2 regions of the Streptomyces sp. NPDC044064 genome follow, and region 2 is predicted to be linked to the other one. Evidence: riboswitches for the same ligand, from Rfam matches in the RefSeq annotation. Region 2 holds a riboswitch; the other holds the start of a gene.
What was found. A riboswitch is a leader RNA that binds a small molecule or an ion and turns the genes downstream of it on or off. The one in region 2 is predicted to bind cobalamin.
Positions count from the first base shown of each region.

Region 1 (5,566 bases), on a different contig from region 2:
CCGTACGCCACCCGGGCCTGGATCTCAGGGCGGTGACCTGCGTGGCCGGGAACACCGACGTCGACGGGGTGGTCCACAACACCCTGACCGTGCTGGAGGAGGCGGGCGCCCCCGACATCCCGGTCGCGCGCGGTGCCGAGCGCCCGCTGATCGAGCCGGCCCGCTCGGCCCGGCATGTGCACGGTGTGGACGGCATGGGCGACCTCGGCCTGCCCGCGCCCAGACGAGGCCGCGCCGCCGTGGACGCCGTGACCCTCCTGTACCGCGAGATCCTGGGCTCCCCGACGCCGGTCACCCTGATCCCGACCGCACCGCTCACCAACATCGCGCTCCTGCTGCGCACCCATCCGGAGGTGACCCGGAACATCGAGCGGATCGTGTTCATGGGCGGCGCGGTCGCCACCGGGAACGCCACGCCGGTCGCCGAGTTCAACGTCTGGCACGACCCGGAGGCGGCGGCGGTCCTGCTCACCGCGGGGGTGCCGATCACCATGTACGGACTCGACGTGTTCACCCAGGTCGTCGTACCGGGCACGGACGTACGGCGGCTGCGGGAGAGCAGGGAGCCGGGCACCCGGCTGGCCGGTGAGCTGCTGGCCCACCGCCCGTCCGCACCCGACCCCGACGGCGACGACCCGGCCGGCGGGCTCGGTGACGCGGGCGCGGTGTGCGCGGTCGCGGACCCGGCCGGCATCACCACCCGGCTGCTGCCCGTCGAGGTCAGCCTGGCCCCCGGCCCGACCCGCGGTCAGACGATCGTCGACCGCCGCGCCCGTCCCGGCGAGTCCGAGATCCACGGCGGTGCACGCGAACAGGCGCTGGTGGACGTGGCGTTGGCGGTGGACGTGGAGCGGTACGTGAAGCTGTACCTGGAGACGGTGGCGCGCCGCTAGGGCAGGTCCGGCGGGGCGGACACCGGCCGGGCCGGCGGGACGTCCGGCCTCAGTCGGAGGCCGCCGGCACCCGGGCCGCCCACCGTTCCTCCACCCGCGCGTACCGCCAGTACGCCAGCGCCGCCGCCCACACCACCACGAACAGGCCCACGATGAGGTAGCCGACGCTGTCCAGGTCGATCCCGGCGATCCAGCCGGTGACGGCGTCGGTCAGGGCGAACTTGTCGTGCACGACGCCGACCAGCTCGATCGTGCCGATGAAGAGGGCGACGGCGATGGACAGGCCGGTGATGGTGAGGTTGTAGAAGACCTTGCGGACGGGGTTGGAGAACGCCCACTGGTAGGCGAAGTTCATGAACGTGCCGTCGAGGGTGTCGAACAGGCTCATCCCGGCGGCGAAGAGGAGGGGGAGGCAGAGGACCGCGTACCAGGGCAGGCCCGCCGCGGCTCCCGAGCCCGCCATGACCATCAGTGTGACCTCGGTGGCCGTGTCGAAGCCGAGCCCGAAGAGGAAGCCCAGCGGGTACATCTGCCCGGGGCGGCTGATCGACCTGGTGAGGCGGCCGAGGATGCGGTTCATGAAGCCCCGGGAATCCAGGTGCTGTTCGAGCTCCTTCTCGTCGTACGTCCCCGCCCGCATGGCCCTGAAGACCCTCAGGATGCCGGCCAGGGCGACCAGGTTGAGGGCGGCGATGAGGTAGAGGAAGGTGCCCGAGACGGTCGTGCCGAGGAAGCCGAGCACCTGGTGGGTGCGCGAGTGCTCGTTCATGACCTTGCCCGCGAGCCGGGTGCCGCCGGCGATCAGCGCGGCCAGCACCACCACGACGCTGGAGTGGCCCAGCGCGAACCAGAAGCCCACCGACACCGGCCGCCTGCCGTCGGCCATCAGCTTGCGGGTGGTGTTGTCGATCGCGGCGATGTGGTCGGCGTCGAAGGCATGCCGCATGCCGAGGGTGTAGGCGGTGATGCCGAGGCCGACGCCGAAGACGTCCCGGCCGACCTTGTAGTGCCCGGGAGCGACGAGCAGGAAGAGCACGCCGAACGCGACGACGTGCAGGGCGGCGACGACCGCCAGCAGCCCCGCCGTCCTGATCGTGTCCTCGCGTCGCCAGCGGAAAGCGGCATCGGGCATCCCGGCCATCGGGTTCACGCTCCAGCACCTCGTGGATCACTTCGTGAGATGCCGTGGCCGGTCTCCTGGCTTAGGGTCATGCGTTCGCCGTTCCTGCCTTCCCGGTCCTGCGACCAGTGGCCCGGCGGCTGCCGGACGGAACGGGAACTCCCCGATCACAGTGGCGAGGGCCGCGTCGACCTTGCATCGACTTCCCGAGCACCACGGCCCGTTCACCGTAGGCGGCGATCCTTTTGCCTGCAAAGCCGCACAGCTGTCCTGGTATTGAAGATCACACGGCCGGGCGGACGAACAGCCGAGGTTCCGTTTCCGGGCAATGTGGACAGAGTCCGTGTATGCCAGACCTCTCCTCCAGGAATCCCGACTGGTGGCGCCAGGCCGTCATCTACCAGGTCTATCCGCGCAGCTTCGCCGACGCCGACGGCGACGGCCTCGGTGACCTCAGGGGCGTCACCGAGCGTCTGGACCACCTCGCCACGCTCGGCGTGGACGCCCTGTGGCTCAGCCCCTTCTACCCCTCCGAACTCGCCGACGGCGGCTACGACGTCGCCGATCACCGGGACGTCGACCCGCGCCTCGGCACCCTCGACGACTTCGACGCGCTGACCGCCGAGGCCCACCGGCTCGGTCTGAAGGTCGTCGTGGACATCGTCCCGAACCACACCTCGCACCTGCACCCCTGGTTCCAGGAGGCTCTGCGGGCCGGATCCGGATCCGCGGCCCGCGAACGCTACGTCTTCCGCCCCGGCCGCGGCGATACCGGTGAACTCCCGCCCACCGACTGGCAGTCGGTGTTCGGTGGCAGCGCCTGGCGACGTGTCCCCGACGGCGACTGGTACCTGCATCTGTTCGCGCCCGAACAGCCCGACCTGAACTGGGAGAACGAGGAGGTCCGCGCCGACTTCCGCACCACCCTGCGCTTCTGGTCCGACCGGGGCGTCGACGGCTTCCGCGTCGACGTCGCCCACGGCCTGGCCAAGGACCTGACCGACCCGCTTCGGGACCTGGGCGGTCTGGGCGCCGCGGGCGAGGAGGCCCTGCAGCGGATGGAACCCGGCACCCACCCCTACTGGGACCGTGACGAGGTCCATGAGATCTACCGCGACTGGCGCAAGATCCTCGACACCTACAGCCCGCCGCGCACCGCGGTCGCCGAGGCCTGGGTCCCGGACGCGCGCCGCGCGCTGTACGCCCGCCCGGACGAACTCGGCCAGGCCTTCAACTTCGAGTATCTGCAGGCAGGGTGGGACGCGGACGAACTCCGTCAGGTCATCACCGGCTCACTGGCGACGGCCCGGGCCGCCGGTGCCTCCGCCACCTGGGTGCTCTCCAACCACGACGTCGTCCGCCACGCCTCGCGCCTCGTGCTCCCGCCGGGCACCGACGAGAACGCCTGGCTGCTGTCCGGCGGCGCGGCGCCGCCGGCCGAACGGGCGGCGGGCCTGCGCCGGGCCCGGGCCGCGACCCTGCTGATGCTGGCGCTGCCCGGATCGTCGTACGTCTACCAGGGCGAGGAACTAGGCCTGCCCGAGGTCGCCGAGCTGCCCGCCGAGGCGTTGCAGGACCCGGTCTGGGAGCAGACGGGCCATGCCCGCAAGGGCCGCGACGGCTGCCGGGTGCCGCTGCCGTGGACGACGACCGGACCCTCGTACGGCTTCGGGTCCGGGGTCGCCTGGCTGCCGCAGCCGGCGTCCTTCGCGGCATACGCCGTCGAGGCCCAGTCCGGTGCCGAGGGCTCCACCCTGGAGCTGTACCGCGCCGCACTCAGGCTGCGCCGCAAGCTGCTGGAGGGCGAGACGCTGACCTGGACGCCCGGTGCCCCTGCCGGGGTGCTGGACTTCGCCCGCACCGAGACCTGGCGCTGTGTCACCAACCTCACCGCGGAGCCGGTACGACTGCCCCCGGGCGAGGTGCTGCTCGTCAGCACCCCGCTCCCGGAGCCGGGCGTTCTCCCGCCGGACACCACGGCGTGGCTGGCCTAGCCCACGGTCGGGCTGGGGGCGGGTGAAGCCCCTCCGGAGCCGCCGCCGTTGCCGCCGGTGAGGCCGTCGATGTTCACCGGGGTGGAGGTGGCGTTCGGCGGCGGCGTGAGGACGACCTCCGGCTGGCCCGCCGGCGGGGGCGGCGGGGTCAGGTCCGTGCTGGGCAGCTTCGGCGGGGTGGTCTGCTGGAAGAGGGTCTGGTCGAAGTCGACCAGACCGGTCTTCTCCATCACCGTGATGTGGTCGAGCACGGTGTTGTTGGCCTGGTCGGCGAGGGCGCGCACCAGCGAGTTCTTGGTGGTGGACCGGATCTTCGCGATGGTGTTGAAGATCGAACCATGTGTCATCCGCAGGATGTTGGCGAAGTCGGTGTCGAACTTCTTGCCGCTGTCCGACTTCAGCGTGTTGACGAAGCCCTCCTGCTGGGGGCTCGCCACGTTGGGCAGCGTGATGTTCAGCATCGGCGCGATCTTGCGGCAGGAGGTGTCCAGCGCGGAGTGCCCGTCGATCAGGTGCTTGCTGGCCTCGAGGACGCCCTTGGTGGTGCCCTTCTGCAGCCCGATCTGCCCCACCGGGTACTCCCACAGACCGGCCGCGCGCACCTTCACCACGAAGTCCCGGTCGGACTCGGTGAGCGGACCCCACTGGGTGTTGGCGATGACACGGTCCGGAGAGCTCGAGACCGTGCTGACACCCAGCATGCTCGGGTAGGCGAGCGCACCGAGGGTCAGGGCCATTGCTCCGCCCACGAAGAGAGTTCCCGTCGCGTTCCGCGAGATGCGCACCGTGCCTCCTGCCTGGCCGTGGATCCGCCTGCAGGCGGTTCGGACGCACAGCAGTACGGATGCGGAGGTCATTTGTGTCGGTGGTTTCGGGTAAAGATTCGTCCCGGTCGTGCCTGAGGGGCCGAAGACCGCGGTTGGTGAAAGGTTGACCTTCCCGCCGGAGAGTTGACTCTTCCTCGGGAGAAGCCAGGGGAAACGCGGTCCTAGATTCGCCGCATGCCCCCACAGCCACCCCCGAGAACGCCCGCCGCACTGCCCGTGCTGCCCTACCGCAAGCCCACCAAGGGCCGCGACTACTGGGTCCTGGACGACGTCCTGCCGGACGTCGACGCGGTGCGCGAGCGGTGTCTGGCGAAGGACGACTGGGTCAAGGGCTACCCGTACACCTCGGAGACCTGGCCCGGACTGCGTGCGATGCCCGGCCTGGAGCCCGGTGAACTCGGCCGCATCGAGCGGCTGGTGAAGCAGGCGACCGGGGCCAGGGAGCTGTGGGTGCAGCAGGCGCCCGGCGGCGGCACCCTCAACCACAACTGCGTGCAGGTGGTCGGCGAGGGCGAGAGCGAACCGCGCCCGCACACCGACTCGCGTGCGCTGTGCCGGTACGCGGCCGTGCTGTACCTCAACCCGCAGGTGCCCAAGGACTGCGGCACCAGTTTCTTCCGCCAGTCCCTCTCCGGCGGCCGGCTCGGCGGCAACGTCGTCCAGGCCCCGCACAACAACCTCGTCGAGGCCCTCGGCACCCGGTTCGTCACCCCGGACGCCTTCGAGGAGGAC
Region 1 covers NZ_JBWKFN010000004.1:96,478-102,043, reverse strand. The annotation lists gene AC07DS_RS08145 (nucleoside hydrolase) at 1-893, shown strand, start outside; gene nicT (Nickel transporter NicT) at 943-2,034, opposite strand; cobalamin riboswitch at 2,064-2,246, opposite strand; gene AC07DS_RS08135 (glycoside hydrolase family 13 protein) at 2,361-4,007, shown strand; gene AC07DS_RS08130 (DUF4142 domain-containing protein) at 4,004-4,756, opposite strand; gene AC07DS_RS08125 (DUF6445 family protein) at 5,009-5,566, shown strand, end outside.
Region 1: it holds a riboswitch for cobalamin, as region 2 does, so the genes downstream of both, nicT (Nickel transporter NicT) here and AC07DS_RS18485 (ribonucleoside-diphosphate reductase subunit alpha) in region 2, are expected to answer to the same signal.

Region 2 (5,566 bases):
GGAGAAGGGGTTCTCGGAGCCGTACACCGGGGCGAAGCCGAGGCGGGTGAGGCGCTGGTCGGCGACGCACTCGAGGTACTGCCGCATCGAGTCGGTGTTCATGCCCGGCAGGCCGTCACCGCACAGGTCGCGCGCGAACTGCAGCTCGGCCTCGACGGCCTCCCGCAGCATGTCCGTGACCTGCTGCTGCAACTCGTCGTCGAAGAGCTCCGGCTCCTCCTTGCGGACGGTGTCGACCACGTCGAAGGCGAAGGACATGTGCATCGTCTCGTCGCGGAACACCCAGTTGGTGCCGGTGGCGAGACCGTGCAGCAGACCCCGGCTGCGGAACCAGTAGACGTACGCGAAGGCGCCGTAGAAGAACAGGCCCTCGATGCACGCGGCGAAGCAGATGAGGTTGAGCAGGAAGCGCCGGCGGTCCGCCTTGGACTCCAGTCGGTCCAGCTTCTCGACCTCGTTGATCCACTTGAAGCAGAAACCGGCCTTCTCGCGGATGGACGGGATGTTCTCCACGGCCGCGAAGGCGGCTGCGCGGTCGTCCGGGTCGGGCAGGTAGGTGTCGAGCAGCGTCAGATAGAACTGGACGTGCACGGCCTCCTCGAAGAGCTGGCGCGACAGGTACAGGCGCGCCTCCGGGGAGTTGATGTGCTTGTACAGCGTCAGCACCAGGTTGTTCGCGACGATCGAGTCGCCCGTAGCGAAGAAGGCCACCAGGCGGCCGATCAGGTGCTGCTCGGCCGGCGTCAGCTTGGCCAGGTCGGCGACGTCCGAGTGGAGGTCGACCTCCTCGACGGTCCAGGTGTTCTTGATGGCGTCCCGGTAGCGCTCGTAGAAGTCGGGGTAGCGCATCGGGCGCAGCGTCAGCTCGAAGCCCGGGTCGAGCAGGTTCTTGGCAGTCATCTCTGTCGGCGCGGAGCGCCGTCCTCCAGGGGTGGTGGTCGGGCGACGGGCGGGCATTACTGGCAGGCCTCGCAGGACTCGGGGTTCTCGAGGGAGCAGGCGACGGCGTCGGGGTCGGCGGCCTGCTGCACGGGGATGGGGGTCTGGGCCTGCGCCCGGGCGGCGCGCGCGATGCGGGTCGCCGGGCGGGAGCGCAGGTAGTACGTCGTCTTCAGGCCCCGCTTCCAGGCGTACGCGTACATCGAGGAGAGCTTGCCGATCGTCGGCGTCTCCAGGAACAGGTTCAGGGACTGCGACTGGTCCAGGAACGGGGTGCGGGCAGCGGCCATGTCGATCAGGCCGCGCTGCGGGATCTCCCACGCCGTGCGGTACAGCGCCCGCACGTCGGCCGGGATCCACGCGAAGTCCTGCACCGAGCCGTTGGAGTCGCGCAGCGCCTCACGGGTGCGCGCGTCCCAGACGCCCAGCTCCTTGAGGTCCTGCACCAGGTAGGAGTTGACCTGCAGGAACTCGCCGGACAGCGTCTCGCGCTTGAACAGGTTGGAGACCTGCGGCTCGATGCACTCGTACACGCCCGCGATGGACGCGATGGTGGCGGTCGGGGCGATCGCCAGCAGCAGCGAGTTGCGCATGCCGACCTCGGCGATCCGCTCGCGCAGGGCCGCCCAGCGCTCGGGCCAGGTCAGTTCGGCGTCGTAGTGGTCGGGGTGCAGGACACCGCGGGCGGTGCGGGTCTTCTCCCAGGCCGGCAGCGCGCCGTTGCGCTCGGCCAGGTCGGCGGAGGCCTCGTACGCGGCGAGCATGATCCGCTCGGCGATCCGCGTCGACAGGGCCTTGGCCTCGGCGGAGTCGAAGGGCAGGCGCAGCTTGAAGAAGACGTCCTGCAGACCCATCGCGCCCAGGCCCACCGGACGCCACTTGGCGTTGGAGCGGCCCGCCTGCTCGGTCGGGTAGAAGTTGATGTCGACGACGCGGTCGAGGAAGGTGACGGCCGTGCGGACGGTCTCGTCGAGGCGCTCCCAGTCGATGTCCCCGTCCCGCACGAAGGCACCGAGGTTGACCGAACCCAGGTTGCAGACCGCCGTCTCGCCGTCGTCGGTGACCTCCAGGATCTCCGTGCAGAGGTTCGAGGAGTGGACGACGTGGCCCGCCTCGGCCGTCTGGTTGGCGGTGCGGTTGGCGGCGTCCTTGAAGGTCATCCAGCCGTTGCCGGTCTGCGCGAGGGTGCGCATCATGCGGCCGTACAGGTCGCGGGCCGGGATGGTCTTCTTCGCGAGCCCGTTCGCCTCCGCCTTGCGGTACGCGGCGTCGAACTCCTCGCCCCACAGGTCGACCAGCTCCGGCACGTCCGCCGGGGAGAACAGCGACCACTGCTCGTCGGCGTTCACCCGGCGCATGAACTCGTCCGGGATCCAGTGCGCGAGGTTGAGGTTGTGCGTACGGCGCGCGTCCTCGCCGGTGTTGTCGCGCAGCTCCAGGAACTCCTCGATGTCGGAGTGCCAGGTCTCCAGGTACACCGCGGCCGCGCCCTTGCGCCGGCCGCCCTGGTTCACGGCGGCCACCGAGGCGTCCAGGGTCTTCAGGAACGGGACGATGCCGTTGGAGTGTCCGTTGGTGCCGCGGATCAGCGAACCGCGGCTGCGGATCCGGGAGTACGACAGACCGATGCCGCCGGCGTGCTTGGAGAGGCGGGCGACCTGGTGGTAGCGGTCGTAGATGGAGTCCAGCTCGTCCAGCGGTGAGTCGAGGAGGTAGCAGGACGACATCTGCGGGTGCCGCGTGCCGGAGTTGAAGAGCGTGGGGGAGGAGGGCAGGTAGTCGAGGCGGCTCATGAGCCCGTAGAGCGCGGCGACTTCGTCGGCGGAGCGGGTCGTGTCGTCCTCGGCGAGACCAGCGGCGACGCGCAGCATGAAGTGCTGGGGCGTCTCGATCACCTTGCGGGTGATGGGGTGGCGCAGCAGGTAGCGGCTGTGCAGGGTGCGCAGACCGAAGTAGCCGAAGCGGTCGTCGCCGGCCGCGTCGATCAGCGTGTCGAGACGCGCGGCGTGCAGTCGTACGAACTCCGCCGTGCGGTCGGCGACCAGGCCCTCGCGGTGGCCCACGGCGACGGACTCGGTGAAGGACGTCACGCCCTGCGAGGCGGCCTCGGCGCGGATCGAGATGGTCAGCAGCCGGGCGGCCAGCCGGGAGTAGGCAGGGTCCTCGGAGATGAGGCCGGCGGCCGCCTCCGTGGCCAGCTCGCGCAACTCCGCCTCGTCGGCCCGGGCGGAACGGCCCCGCAGCGCGGCCGCGGCGACCCGGCCGGGGTCGGCGTCGGGGAGGTCGGCGGTCAGCTCGGTCAGGGTCCGCAGCAGCGCGGCACCGGGACCGTCGGTCTCCACCGGTGCTGCGGTCGCCTGGACGGCTGAAGCCGGGTCGGCTGGCGCGATGGTCACGTGGGGCTCTCCCTCGCTCGGCACAGGGCCTGGCGGAGGGCGGGGGGCAGCACGAGCGCGCACGGCGTCGCGTCCACCGGCCCACTCCACGAGGCCCGGACGTCTCAAGGCACCCGGACCGGACGGCCGGGCGCGCGCTGCCGGCAGGTCCTCGGACTGAACGGGCGTGCGGATACACGCAAGTACACCGTTGCGGGACAGTTCCGGATTCGCACCGGATTCCCCTGCGGCGACAGCGAGGATGAGCATACATCTAGTGCCGGGTTGTGGTGTCACCCCCAGATGTTGTGTCTGCTGCGTGTTGTGGCGGCTTCAGAGGGTCAACAGCGGGCCGCCGTGGTGCTTGTTGCCGGCGGCCCGCTGCGGGTGGATCGTGGTTGCTCGCGCCCCCTTCGGGGCGCCTCTCAGTGCCCGGCGCCCGCCGTGGCCGGGGGGAGTTCCACCTGAACTCCCGCGTCGCCCGCGTCCGCCGTGTAGTCCGCGGGGCTCGTCTCGTCGAGGCCCTCAGGGGCCTTGAGAGCCTTCAGGACGAAGGTCAGGACCACCGTGACGGCGACGTTCAGGACGAAGGCCGTGAGGCCGATGTAGCCGATCTCACCGATACCCGGGATCTCCTTGGCGGAGCCGCCGAAGTGCTTCTGGGTCGGCGAGGCCACGCCGTACGCGGCGGCGGTGCCGTAGACCATGCCGACCGCCCAGCCGGCGAGCAGCGCCCAGCGGTGGAACCAGCGCGTGAACAGGCCGCCGACCAGGGACGGGAAGGTCTGCAGGATCCAGATGCCGCCCAGCAGCTGGAAGTTGATGGCGACCGTCTTGTCCATGGTGAGGACGAAGACCAGGGCGCCGACCTTCACCAGCAGCGACACGAGCTTGGAGACCTGGGCCTCCTGCCTCGGCGTGGCGTCCGGCCTGATGAAGTCCTTGTAGATGTTGCGGGTGAAGAGGTTCGCCGCCGCGATGGACATGATGGCCGCGGGCACCAGGGCGCCGATGCCGATCGCCGCGAAGGCGACGCCCGCGAACCAGTCCGGGAACATGTCCTCGAACAGCTGCGGAATCGCCAACTGCCCGTTGGTGACGTTCACCCCGGCCGCGATCGCCATGAAGCCGAGCAGCGCGAGCAGGCCCAGCATCAGCGAGTACAGCGGCAGGATCGTGGTGTTGCGCCGGATCACCTCACGGCTCCTGGACGAGAGCGTCGCGGTGATCGAGTGCGGGTACATGAACAGCGCGAGCGCCGAACCGAGCGCCAGCGTGGCATACGTCCACTGGCCCGCGGGGGCGGGGACGAGCCCGCCCGCACCCGCCTTCGTGAACTTCTCGCCGGCCTTGGCGAAGATGTCGTCGAACCCGCCCAGCTTGATCGGGATGTAGATGATCGCCACCGCGATGACGATGTAGATCAGCGTGTCCTTGACGAACGCGATCAGCGCGGGCGCGCGCAGGCCCGACGAGTACGTGTAGGCGGCCAGCACACCGAAGGCGATGAGCAGCGGGAGGTCCTTCACGAACCAGTTGGTGTTCTCGCCGCCGCCGACGCCCATCACGTCCAGCACCGCCTGGATGCCGACGAGCTGGAGCGCGATGTACGGCATCGTCGCGAGGATGCCGGTGAGCGCCACGGCCAGCGACAGGCCCTTGGAGCCGAAGCGGCCGCGCACGAAGTCCGAGGTCGTCACATAGCCGTGCTTGTGCGAGACCGACCACAGGCGGGGCAGGAACGTGAAGATCAGCGGGTAGACCAGGATGGTGTACGGCACGGCGAAGAAACCGGCCGCGCCCGCCGTGTAGATCGCCGCCGGCACGGCGACGAAGGTGTACGCCGTGTACAGGTCGCCGCCGAGCAGGAACCAGGTGACCCAGGTACCGAACGACCGTCCGCCCAGGCCCCATTCGTCCAGGGAGTGCTCGTCGTCGGCCCTGCGCCAGCGGGCGGCCAGGAAGCCCATGACCGTGACGGCCAGGAAGAAGAAGATGAAGACGCCGAGCGCGACGCCGTTGACGCCGTTCTTCACTGCGCCGCCCCCTTGCCCTGAGTCGCCCTGCGGGCGCTCTGGTCACGCTGCCAGAGCTTGTACGCGAGCACCGTGAGCACGGTGGAGACCGGCACCCACAGCATCTGGTACCAGTAGAAGAAAGGGATCCCGATGAACGCGGGGTCCGTCTTGGCGTACGAGCCCACCCACAGCATCGCCACGAAGGGCGCGACGAGACACAGGCCGATGATCACT
Region 2 covers NZ_JBWKFN010000010.1:190,010-195,575, forward strand. The annotation lists gene AC07DS_RS18480 (ribonucleotide-diphosphate reductase subunit beta) at 1-900, opposite strand, end outside; gene AC07DS_RS18485 (ribonucleoside-diphosphate reductase subunit alpha) at 957-3,335, opposite strand; cobalamin riboswitch at 3,461-3,584, opposite strand; gene mctP (monocarboxylate uptake permease MctP) at 3,740-5,350, opposite strand; gene AC07DS_RS18495 (DUF3311 domain-containing protein) at 5,347-5,566, opposite strand, start outside.